3 regions of the Mesorhizobium sp. P2_A8 genome follow, and region 3 is predicted to be linked to each of the others. Evidence: predicted binding sites of a transcription regulator. Region 3 holds the regulator's gene; each other region holds the start of a gene.

Region 1 (3,278 bases), on a different contig from region 3:
CGGAGGACTTCAGCGCCAGGCCGATCGAATAGTAGCCGGTCGCGCCGTCGGTCTGCTGGGTGGTGAGGATCGGGGTGACCGCCTTCGGGTCCTTGAGAACGACGCTGGCGTAGCCGGAAGCGCCGAGTTCGGCGAAGTCGAGCGTACCGCCGAGCAGGCCCTGGATGACGCCGTCATAGTCGGCGGCGGGGAACAGCGAGACCTTTTCGAAGCCGAATTCGGCCTTCAGATGGTCGGCGAGGCACTGGTAGTTGCGCAGCCGGTCGGTCTCGTTTTCACCGCCGAGAATGCCGACGCGGAATTCCTTCATATCGGCGGCGTGAGCCATGCTGGTCGCCATGGCGAGCACCGAAACGGCGCTGAAAACCTTCTTCCTGAACATGGATATCTCTCCTGTAGGTTCCGGCCCCGCGCCGGCAGCGTTCGTAATTTTGACAGGTGCCCTTGACGCGGGCTGGCGATCCAGGCCGCTCTCAATATCCCGGGAAAGCGGGCTCGAGCGGTCCGGCGGATGCGGCGATCTTTTGCTTGAAGGCAACGCTGGTCGAGGTGATGGCCTCGGAGATTTCGCCGCCATTGCTGTCGGCGCCATAGACGAGACGCACGGCCTCGCGGTTGAGCTCTTCCGGCGTGCCGTCGAAGACGACCTTGCCGGCAGCCATGCCAATAATGCGGTTGCAGTAGGTGCGGGCGGTGTCCAGCGTGTGAAGATTGGTGACGACGGTGATGCCTTCGCGCAGATTGATGTCCTGCAGTGAATCCATCACCACCTTGGCATTGAGCGGGTCCAGCGAGGCGATCGGCTCGTCGGCGAGGATCACCTTGGGCTGCTGCATCATGGCGCGAGCAATGGCGACGCGCTGTTGCTGGCCACCCGACAAGGTGCCGGCGGGCTGCAATGCGGTGCGGGCGATGTCGAGCCGCTCCAGTGCGGCGACTGCCTCGGCGCATTCGGCGCGGGAGAACATTCCGAACATATTGGTGAGGGTCGAACGGTGGTTCAGCTTGCCGAGCAGCACATTGGTCAGCACGTCGAGGCGCGGCACCAGGTTGAACTGTTGGAAGATCATGGCGCAATCGCGCTGCCAGCGCCGCAGCGGTGAACCGCGCAATTGGGAGACCTCGGCGCCGTCAAAAAAAATCGACCCCTGGCTGGGATCGATGAGACGGTTGATCATGCGTAGAAGGGTCGACTTGCCAGCACCCGAACGGCCGATAATGCCGACCATCTCACCCTGCGGGATCGAGATGTTGATGTCGCTTACGGCAGTGTTCTTGCCAAATCGTCGGGTGACGCCGCGGATTTCGAGCGTGGCTGACATGATGGTTTCCAGTCCAGTCGCGGTTGAAGGTCTGTCAGCCTTGGCTAGCGCAGCGCCATGAACCTGCGGTGTCGGATTGATGTCAGTTTTGTTACCGCCTACAGGCGCTGCGTCAGGCGCCTGTTGCCGTCGATCAGCCGAGCACCAGCAATTCCTCGAAATGCTCCATGTCCCTGAAGCTGCAGAAGGCCGGAGCCCGGATCTCGATCACGGAGGCCTGCTGCTCGAAAAGCGCGAGTGAGTCATCTAACAGGTCCTGCCATGCTGCTGCCCTGTCATCCGCAAAACGCTGGATCTGATAGGCGAAGGTGATGTGGAAGACATAGCTGTCGTGGTCGGGTGGCGGTAACCCAACGGCACTGCCAGTGCATCGCGCCAGGCGCGCATGATGCGCACGTCGTCGTCCGTTGCGCCGGCAACGGTGAGGCCGGTCGGCACGATCTCGATCACCTTGATGGCGCGTCCTGCCCCGGCGATGTGTCAGGGATATGAAACAGGCTCACCCATGACAATGATGTGATGGCTTATCCGCCATATCTTTCCAGAAAGGCCTCGGCCGACAGTTCCCGGAAATCATCTAGCGCTGTCCGCAGCTTGGCATGGTCCCAGTCCCACCAGGCGAGCGCCTGGTAGCGTTCCGCGGTGCGGCGGTCGAAGCGCTCGCGGATCGGTCTGGCCGGCACGCCGCCGACGACGGTGTAGGGCGCAACATCCTTCGACACGACGGCCCCGGCACCGACCGCGGCACCATCGCCGACGGCGACGCCGGGCAGGATGGTCGAGCCGTGGCCGAGCCAGGTGTCGTGGCCGATGGTGACGCGCTTGGCGCGGCGCTGGGCGAAGAACTCGCTCTCGTGCTCGGCGTCGTCCCAATAGTCTGAAGCGCGATAGGTGAAATGGTGCAGCGTCGGCCGCCATGTCGGGTGGTTGGTGGCGTTGATGCGCACGCTTGCTGCAATGTTGGAAAACTTGCCGATCGTCGCGCACCAGACGGCGCAGTCCTGCATCATGTAGGAATAGTCACCGAGGGTGCTTTCGGAAACCCGGCTACGGTCGGCGATCTCGGTCCAGCGGCCGAGCGTCGAGTTCTGCACGTCCGCCGTCTGGTGGACCAGCGGCGTCTCCGACAATTTCCTGGTCATGCGGCGATTTTTCCGGGAGCGAAAGCGGTGACGTCGATGATGCGGTCGGCGACCGCCTCGCGCACATCGTGGTCGTGGAAGATGCCGAGCAGGGCGACGCCCGCCGCCTTCTTGGCAGCGATGAGGTCGATCACCACGTCGCGGTTCCTGGCATCGAGCGATGCGGTCGGCTCGTCGAGCAGAAGGATCGGGTGCTCGGTGATGAAGCCGCGCGCGATGTTGACGCGCTGTTGCTCGCCACCAGAGAAGGTTGCCGGCGGCAATGCCCAGAGTTTTTCCGGCAGGTTGAGCTGCGCCAGCAAGGCGCGTGCCTTGCCGCGCGCGCTCTCTCGGTCCTCGCCGCGCTCGACCAGCGGTTCGGCGACGACATCCAGCGCCGAGACGCGCGGCACGGTGCGCAGGAACTGGCTGACATAGCCGATGGTCTGGCGGCGTATGGCAAGCACGGTGCGCGGGCTGGCGGTAGCGAGGTCGATCAGTTCGTCATCGTGCTTGACGATGATCTGGCCTTCGTCGACGGCATAGTTGCCGTAGAGCATCTTCAGGATCGAGCTCTTGCCGGCACCGGACGGGCCGCCGAGCACGGTGCACTCACCGGCCCTGATCGAGAACGAGACACCGGTGACGACAGGCAGTTTGATGCCGTCGCGCAGATGCATGGTGAAGCTCTTGGCGACGTCGGAAACAACGAGAGGCGTCGGCATGTCAGTGTCCCTTGTTTTGCCGCATGATCCGGTCCGAAAACCGGCTTCCACTTTTCGGGATCATGCGGCTAGACCTGCAATATCGAGGAAACGAGGAGCTGGGTGTAGGG
Region 2 (3,278 bases), 650 kb from region 3:
CCGGCCTGTGCACTCGCGGCGTGGATCCCCGGGGCGTAGCCGTGGAAGTCAATCTGATAGGGAGCGATGATCAACGCCAGCGCGGCTGCCGATCTGAGTGCCAGCCGGCAACAACGGGGCGTGGTCGATCTGTGCATCCTGATCTCCGTCGATTGAGCTGGCGCGCCCACCGTCGACGTTGCAGTTGCAGCAGCATCGCCGAAAGAAACGATCCCCGAAAGCCGCGTCCGACCGTTGCGCTTGTCACCTAGGACCTTTGCAAGCGCAAGATTGGACTAAAGTCCCAAGAGTGTGATAATAAATGCCTTCTATGAACGGCGGCGACCGCCATCGCCGACGGGAAACTGGCTTTCCTGACGCCGAGCGGCGGCAGACGCCGAACATCAAGTCACCTCCGCCGGGGGCGGCGGAGGTGACTTGTAAAACCTTCACAAAGCTTGGAGACGACTGATGTCGTCCGCCGTCGCCGGACGTTCGACAATCGTGCGGCCGAGTGCATCCTTCATCTCGAAGCGACCGTTCTCGATCTCCTCCGTGATGCCGTCGGGATGCTCGACCTCGATCTTGTCGCCTTCCACTTCGACCCTGTCGCCGGTTGCCGCATTGACATGACGCCCAGCATCGTCGTGTCCTTCGTCGGAACCGGAATTGCCGCCATCCCCGTCGTTTCCGCTGTTGCTGTTGCCAATCCCGCCGCTGCCGCCACCTTGTCCGCCATCCTTGGCATGCGCGCTTGCCGCAACGATGCCAGGAGCCGCGCCGTGGAAAGCGAGTTGACAGGGGGCGACGGCCAGCGCCAATGCCGACGTCGCCCTCAGCGCCAGCCAGCAATAACGGATCGTGATCGATCTGCGCATCCTGGTCTCCTCTTCAATCGGGCCGGCCGATTCAGGCAGGCGGATTTCAGGGCCGGTGTTCGCAAGCGGCCGACCATCGCCGACATCGCCGCCTCGCGTAACCGGCCCACGACCGATGCGATGCCGCCAAGGGACCTTTGCCGGGTCTGACAAGGGACCTTTGTCCCAGCGCTTCCTGCTGCTCGCAGAATGCTTGGCCAACGGCGCGCAATGCCTGTTGCGGCTGAAGGGTCCTTGGTGTCACGAAAATGTGATCCGGCGACTATAAGGGGTTGAACAGGCAACCCGCTCCAGCCACCCTAAGCCAGAGGCAAGCCCGATGACCGAACACCGCTCCCCCGACGCCAAATTCCGCACCAGCCTGCTTGAGGAAAATGACGGCCCGGCCACCAATCCCACCGACAACCGCACCATGGGCGAGATCATCGCCGCGCGGTTCTCGCGGCGTGGTTTCCTCAAGGGCTCGCTGGCCGTCTCGGCCATTGCCGCCACCGTCAGCCCACTGGCGCTGGTCAGCGCCGACCAGGCCCGGGCCGCCGAAGGCTCGGCCTTCGCGTTCGACGAGTTGGAGGCCGGCATCGACGACAAGCATCATGTCGCGCCGGGCTACGATGCCGATGTGCTGCTGCGCTGGGGCGATCCGCTGTTTGCCGATTCGCCGGAGTTCGACCCGACCAGACAGACGGCGCAAGCGCAGTCCAGACAGTTTGGCTACAACAACGACTATGTCGGCTACATCGCGATCGACGGCTCGGCCGAACACGGCCTGCTGGTCGTAAACCACGAATACACCACCCCGCATCTGATGTTCCCCGGCATCGTGAAGATCGTCGAGAAGGACGGCAAGAAATCGGCCGACGTCGCGCCGCTCAGCAAGGAGCAGGTCGATGTCGAGATGGCCGCGCATGGCGGCACCATCGTCGAGATCCGCAAGGACGGCGGCAAATGGAAGGTGGTGCGCGACGGCAGGCTCAATCGCCGCATCACCTCCAACACCGAAATGGCGCTGTCCGGTCCAGTTGCCGGCCATGACCGCGTCAAGACCAACGCCGATCCGTCCGGCACCAAGGTGTTCGGCACCATCAACAACTGCGCCGGCGGCGTCACACCCTGGGGCACCTATGTGATGGCCGAGGAGAACATCCACGGCTATTTCTCCGGCGAATTGCCCGAGGGCCACAAGGAAGCCGCCAATTACAAGCGCCTCGGCATTCCCGAAGGCGCCTATGAATGGGCGGCACACCAAGACCGTTTCGACCTGTCCAAGGAGCCGAACGAGGCCAATCGTTTCGGCTGGATCGTCGAAGTCGACGTCAACGATCCGACCTCGACGCCGAGGAAGCGCACCGCCATGGGCCGCTTCAAGCATGAGGGCGCAGAATCGATCGTCGCCAAGGATGGCCGCGTCGTCTTCTATCTCGGCGACGACGAGCGCTTCGACTATGCCTACAAGTTCGTCACCAAGGCAGCCTTCAATCCGAACGACCGCGCCGCCAACAAGGATCTGCTCGACGACGGCACGCTGCATGTCGCCAAGTTCGCCGAGGACGGCTCGGTGGAATGGCTGCCGATCGTCTTCGGCCAGGGCCCGCTGACCCCCGAAAACGGCTTTGCCAGCCAGGCCGACGTGCTGATCGAGACACGGCGCGCCGCCGACCTGCTCGGCGCCACCAAGATGGACCGCCCCGAGGACATCCAGCCCAACGGCGTCAACGGCAAGGTCTATGTCATGCTGACCAACAATTCGAAGCGCAAGGCAGACCAGATCGACGCCGCCAACCCGCGCGCCGAAAACGCCTTCGGCCATATCATCGAGATCGCCGAGGATGGTGGCGATTTCGCTGCCACCAAGGGCAAGTGGGAAGTGCTTTTGAAGTGCGGCGATCCGGCGGTTGCCGATGTCGGCGCCACCTTCTCGACGGCAACGACGGCCAATGGCTGGTTCGGCATGCCCGACAATTGCGCGGTCGATTCGGCTGGACGCCTGTGGGTGGCCACCGACGGCCAGGGCCCGAAAGCCACTGGCCGCACCGACGGCCTGTGGGCGGTCGACACCGAAGGGTCGGCACGGGCGACCTCAAAACTGTTCTTCCGTGTGCCGATCGGTGCCGAAATGTGCGGCCCGCTGTTTGCGCCCGATGACCAGACCGCCTTCGTCGCCGTCCAGCATCCGGGCGACGGCGGCGAAGACTGGGAAGCGTTCGGCCGCCCGTCCTACTATGAGGACCTGTCGACGCGCTGGCCCGACTTCAAGCCCGACATGCCGGTGCGGCCGGCGGTCGTCGCCATCACCAAACAGGGCGGCGGCAAGATCGCGGTCTGACACGCCGGTTCGCAATCGGAAGGAGGGGCTGCGGTGATCCGTGGCTCCTCCTTTTTTCGTGTGAAATCAGTCAAGCCTCAGGAAAGATTGGCAATTTA
Region 3 (3,278 bases):
AGATGGACGGCCGCGTCGAGCAGGCGCTGAAGCGTGCGGCTCTGTGGACCGAGGTCAAGGACAAGCTCAACGCCAGCGGCCTCAGCCTCTCCGGTGGCCAGCAGCAGCGGCTCTGCATCGCCCGAACCGTGGCGGTGAAGCCGGAAGTCATCCTGCTCGACGAGCCGGCCTCGGCGCTTGACCCGCTGTCGACCGCCAAGATCGAAGAACTGATCGACGAGTTGCAAGCCGACTACACGATCGTCATCGTCACCCACAACATGCAGCAGGCGGCGCGCGTGTCGAAGCAGACCGCCTTCATGTATCTGGGCGAACTGGTCGAGTTCGACCGCACCGAGAAGATCTTCACGTCGCCCCGCGAGAAGCGCACGCAGGACTACATCACCGGCCGCTTCGGCTGAGCTCAGGCATACGAGGGACAGGATCATGGGCGAACACACAGTCGCTTCTTTCGACGAGGATCTCGGACAGATCAGCAGGCTCATCAGTGACATGGGCGATCTCGCCGGCTCGATGGTCGGTGGTGCCACCAAGGCGCTGCTGAATTCCGACAACGCGCTGGCACAGCGCGTTGTTTCAGACGACGCGATCATGGACGCGCGCCAGCGCGAGCTTGATGACCGCGCCATCACGCTGATCGCCAAGCGGCAGCCGATGGCCGACGATCTGCGCCATGTCGTCGGTTCGATCCGCATGGCCGGCGATCTCGAACGCATTGGCGACCTTGCCAAGAACATCGCCAAGCGCGTCGGCACCGTCGGCCTCAGCGTCACGCCGCGCGACCTGTCGCATTCCATTGACGGAATGGCGCAGCTGGTGCTGATCCAGGTGCAGGGTGTCATCGAGGAATATGCGGCGCGCGACGCCGCGGCCCTGGCGAAACTGCGCGCAGACGACGAGCGCATCGACGTCAAATACACCTCCGTGTTCCGCGAACTCCTGACCTACATGATGGAAGACCCGCGCAACATCACCGCCTGCACGCATCTTCTGTTCTGCGCCAAGAACCTCGAGCGGATCGGCGATCACGTCACCAACATCGCGGAGAATGCGTATTATGTTCTGACCGGTACGCAGTTGCCCGCCAATCGTCCGAAGCAGGACGAGACGGCAATGTCCGCGCCGGCGGCATGACGACAGGGGTGACCAGCCGATGATCGCGCCACGCATCATGGTGGTGGAGGACGAGGAGCCGCTCGGTGTGCTGCTCCGCTACAATCTGGAGTCCGAGGGTTACCAGGTCGAGGTGGTGACGCGCGGCGACGAGGCCGAGATCCGGTTGCAGGAGAACGTCCCCGACCTTCTGGTGCTCGACTGGATGGTGCCGGCGGTTTCCGGCATCGAACTCTGCCGCCGGCTAAGGATGCGTCCTGAGACCGAGCGGCTGCCGATCATCATGCTGACCGCGCGCGGCGAGGAAAGCGATCGTGTGCGTGGCCTCTCGACCGGCGCCGACGATTATCTGGTCAAGCCGTTCTCGACCCCCGAATTCATGGCCAGGGTCAAGGCGCTGCTGCGCCGCGCCAAGCCGGAAGTGCTGTCCAGCGTGCTCAAGGTCGGCGACATCGTGCTCGATCGTGAATCGCACCGGGTCTATCGCAAGAAGAGCGAGATCCGGCTCGGACCAACCGAGTTTCGCCTGCTCGAGTTCATGATGCGTCATCCCGGTCGGGTGTTTTCGCGCAGCCAGCTGCTAGACAATGTCTGGGGCGAGACGATCTACATCGACGAGCGCACGGTGGACGTGCATGTCGGCCGGCTGCGCAAGGCGGTCAACAATGGCCGCATGCCCGACGTCATCCGTACCATTCGTGGGGCGGGATACGCGATCAGGGAAGATTGACTCCCGTCTGATTCACGCGACGTTCTTGCCGACGATGCCGGATCTTGTGTGAGTGCCAAGCGCGAAAATTTCCTGGTCGACGAAGGTCAGTGCGCGCATGGCGCAGCCTTCGCGGATCAGTGGCAGTTCGTTCGGCTCGGTGTCGAAGGAAATCGATTTCGAGTGCTGGCCGCCTGCGGTCTGGGCAATCGCCTCGCGCAATGCCGGCTCGATCAGGTCGAAGGCCGCGGCGCTGACACCGACCATGGCGACCGGCGCCGGATCGATCAGCGCGAAGAGGCTGCCGAGACCGTAGCCGAGCGCTTCGCCGGCCTTGCGATAGGCCTCGCGCTCGGGTCCATCGCTTTCGCGGGCCGCGGTCGCCAGGGCGCGCATATCGGCGTCGCTGACATCGGCGACTGGTTCTGCGTCCTCACTCATCTGCCTTGCGTTGCGCCAGATGGCGTAGTTGCCGGCATAGGCCTCGACGCAGCCGCGCCGGCCGCAGCGGCACAGCGCGCCGTTCGGCCGATGGATCATGTGGCCGAACTCGCCGCCCGAAGAATGGGTACCGGTGAACAGTTCGCCCTTCAGCACCAGGCCCATGCCGATGCCGTGCGACAAAAGGATGGCGATGAAGTCGTCGCGGTAGCGATCAGGGTCGCGCCAGCGCAGCGCCACCGCCATCATGTTGCAGTCGTTCTCCATGGTGGCGGGAATGCCGAACTCGTCCTCGAGTATGTCGGCGAAGGCGATATCGGTGTGCGGCGTGATCGGCGACCACAACATGGCGCGGGCACGCGTGTCGGTGATGCCCTGGATCGCCAGCGCGATGCGGGCGACATTGCGGACGTCGAGATCGGGGTCTTCGAGGCGTCGCCGCACGATGGCGACGCATTCGCCGACCAGCGCGTCGCGCGACATGGTCAGCGTGTCGAGCCGGCGCTGTTCCTCGGCGATCACCTGGCCGGCATAGTCGATGACGGCGACGGAGAGGAAGTTCAGCGACAGCACCACGGTCATCACTGCCGCTGCTTCCGGATTGAGGCTGAGGCCGACCTGCGGCCGGCCGCGTTTGAGCGAGCCGGCCTCGCTCGGCTTGCTCTCGGCCAAGATGCCTTCGCCGATCAGGTCGGAGGAGATCGCCGATATGGTCGAGTGGCTGAGGCCTGTGGTCGCGGCGATCTCGGTGCGTGACGGCTGTCCGGCGCGACGCACGGCCGCAATCACCATCGCCCGGTTGCGACGGCGCAGATCGTCGTGGCGGATTCCGACCGACATGTTTTTTCACATCCTCCCGGTCGCTGCAGCCTTTCGTGCCCCCCGAAGGCTGTCAGCGAAGCCTGAAGCGCGAAGCACCTCAGGCACTTGTTTCCGCGCATGTCGCCCAAAACCGCTACGCACTTTTGGGCGACATGCGCTGATCAAATTCTGGCAGAAGCCTGCCATCCTGTCA

What was found. Region 3 encodes PhoB, which activates phosphate uptake and scavenging genes when phosphate is short. Its sites were predicted from a motif close to TGTCATNNANCTGTCAT; they were not measured.
Region 1: a site for PhoB is predicted at 1,391-1,407, ahead of phnC (phosphonate ABC transporter ATP-binding protein). Genes of this name have one in related genera too.
Region 2: a site for PhoB is predicted at 1,096-1,112, ahead of AC1D10_RS02330 (PhoX family protein). Genes of this name have one in related genera too.

What each region holds. Positions count from the first base shown of each region.
Region 1 is NZ_JBFUDB010000010.1:394,815-398,092, reverse strand. It holds gene phnD (phosphonate ABC transporter substrate-binding protein) at 1-382, opposite strand, end outside; gene phnC (phosphonate ABC transporter ATP-binding protein) at 474-1,322, opposite strand; gene AC1D10_RS29130 (DapH/DapD/GlmU-related protein) at 1,847-2,464, opposite strand; gene phnL (phosphonate C-P lyase system protein PhnL) at 2,461-3,168, opposite strand; gene phnK (phosphonate C-P lyase system protein PhnK) at 3,237-3,278, opposite strand, start outside.
Region 2 is NZ_JBFUDB010000001.1:473,318-476,595, forward strand. It holds gene AC1D10_RS02320 (hypothetical protein) at 1-74, opposite strand, end outside; gene AC1D10_RS02325 (hypothetical protein) at 429-857, opposite strand; gene AC1D10_RS02330 (PhoX family protein) at 1,177-3,180, shown strand.
Region 3 is NZ_JBFUDB010000001.1:1,121,531-1,124,808, forward strand. It holds gene pstB (phosphate ABC transporter ATP-binding protein PstB) at 1-401, shown strand, start outside; gene phoU (phosphate signaling complex protein PhoU) at 427-1,134, shown strand; gene phoB (phosphate regulon transcriptional regulator PhoB) at 1,154-1,843, shown strand; gene AC1D10_RS05520 (ROK family protein) at 1,856-3,103, opposite strand.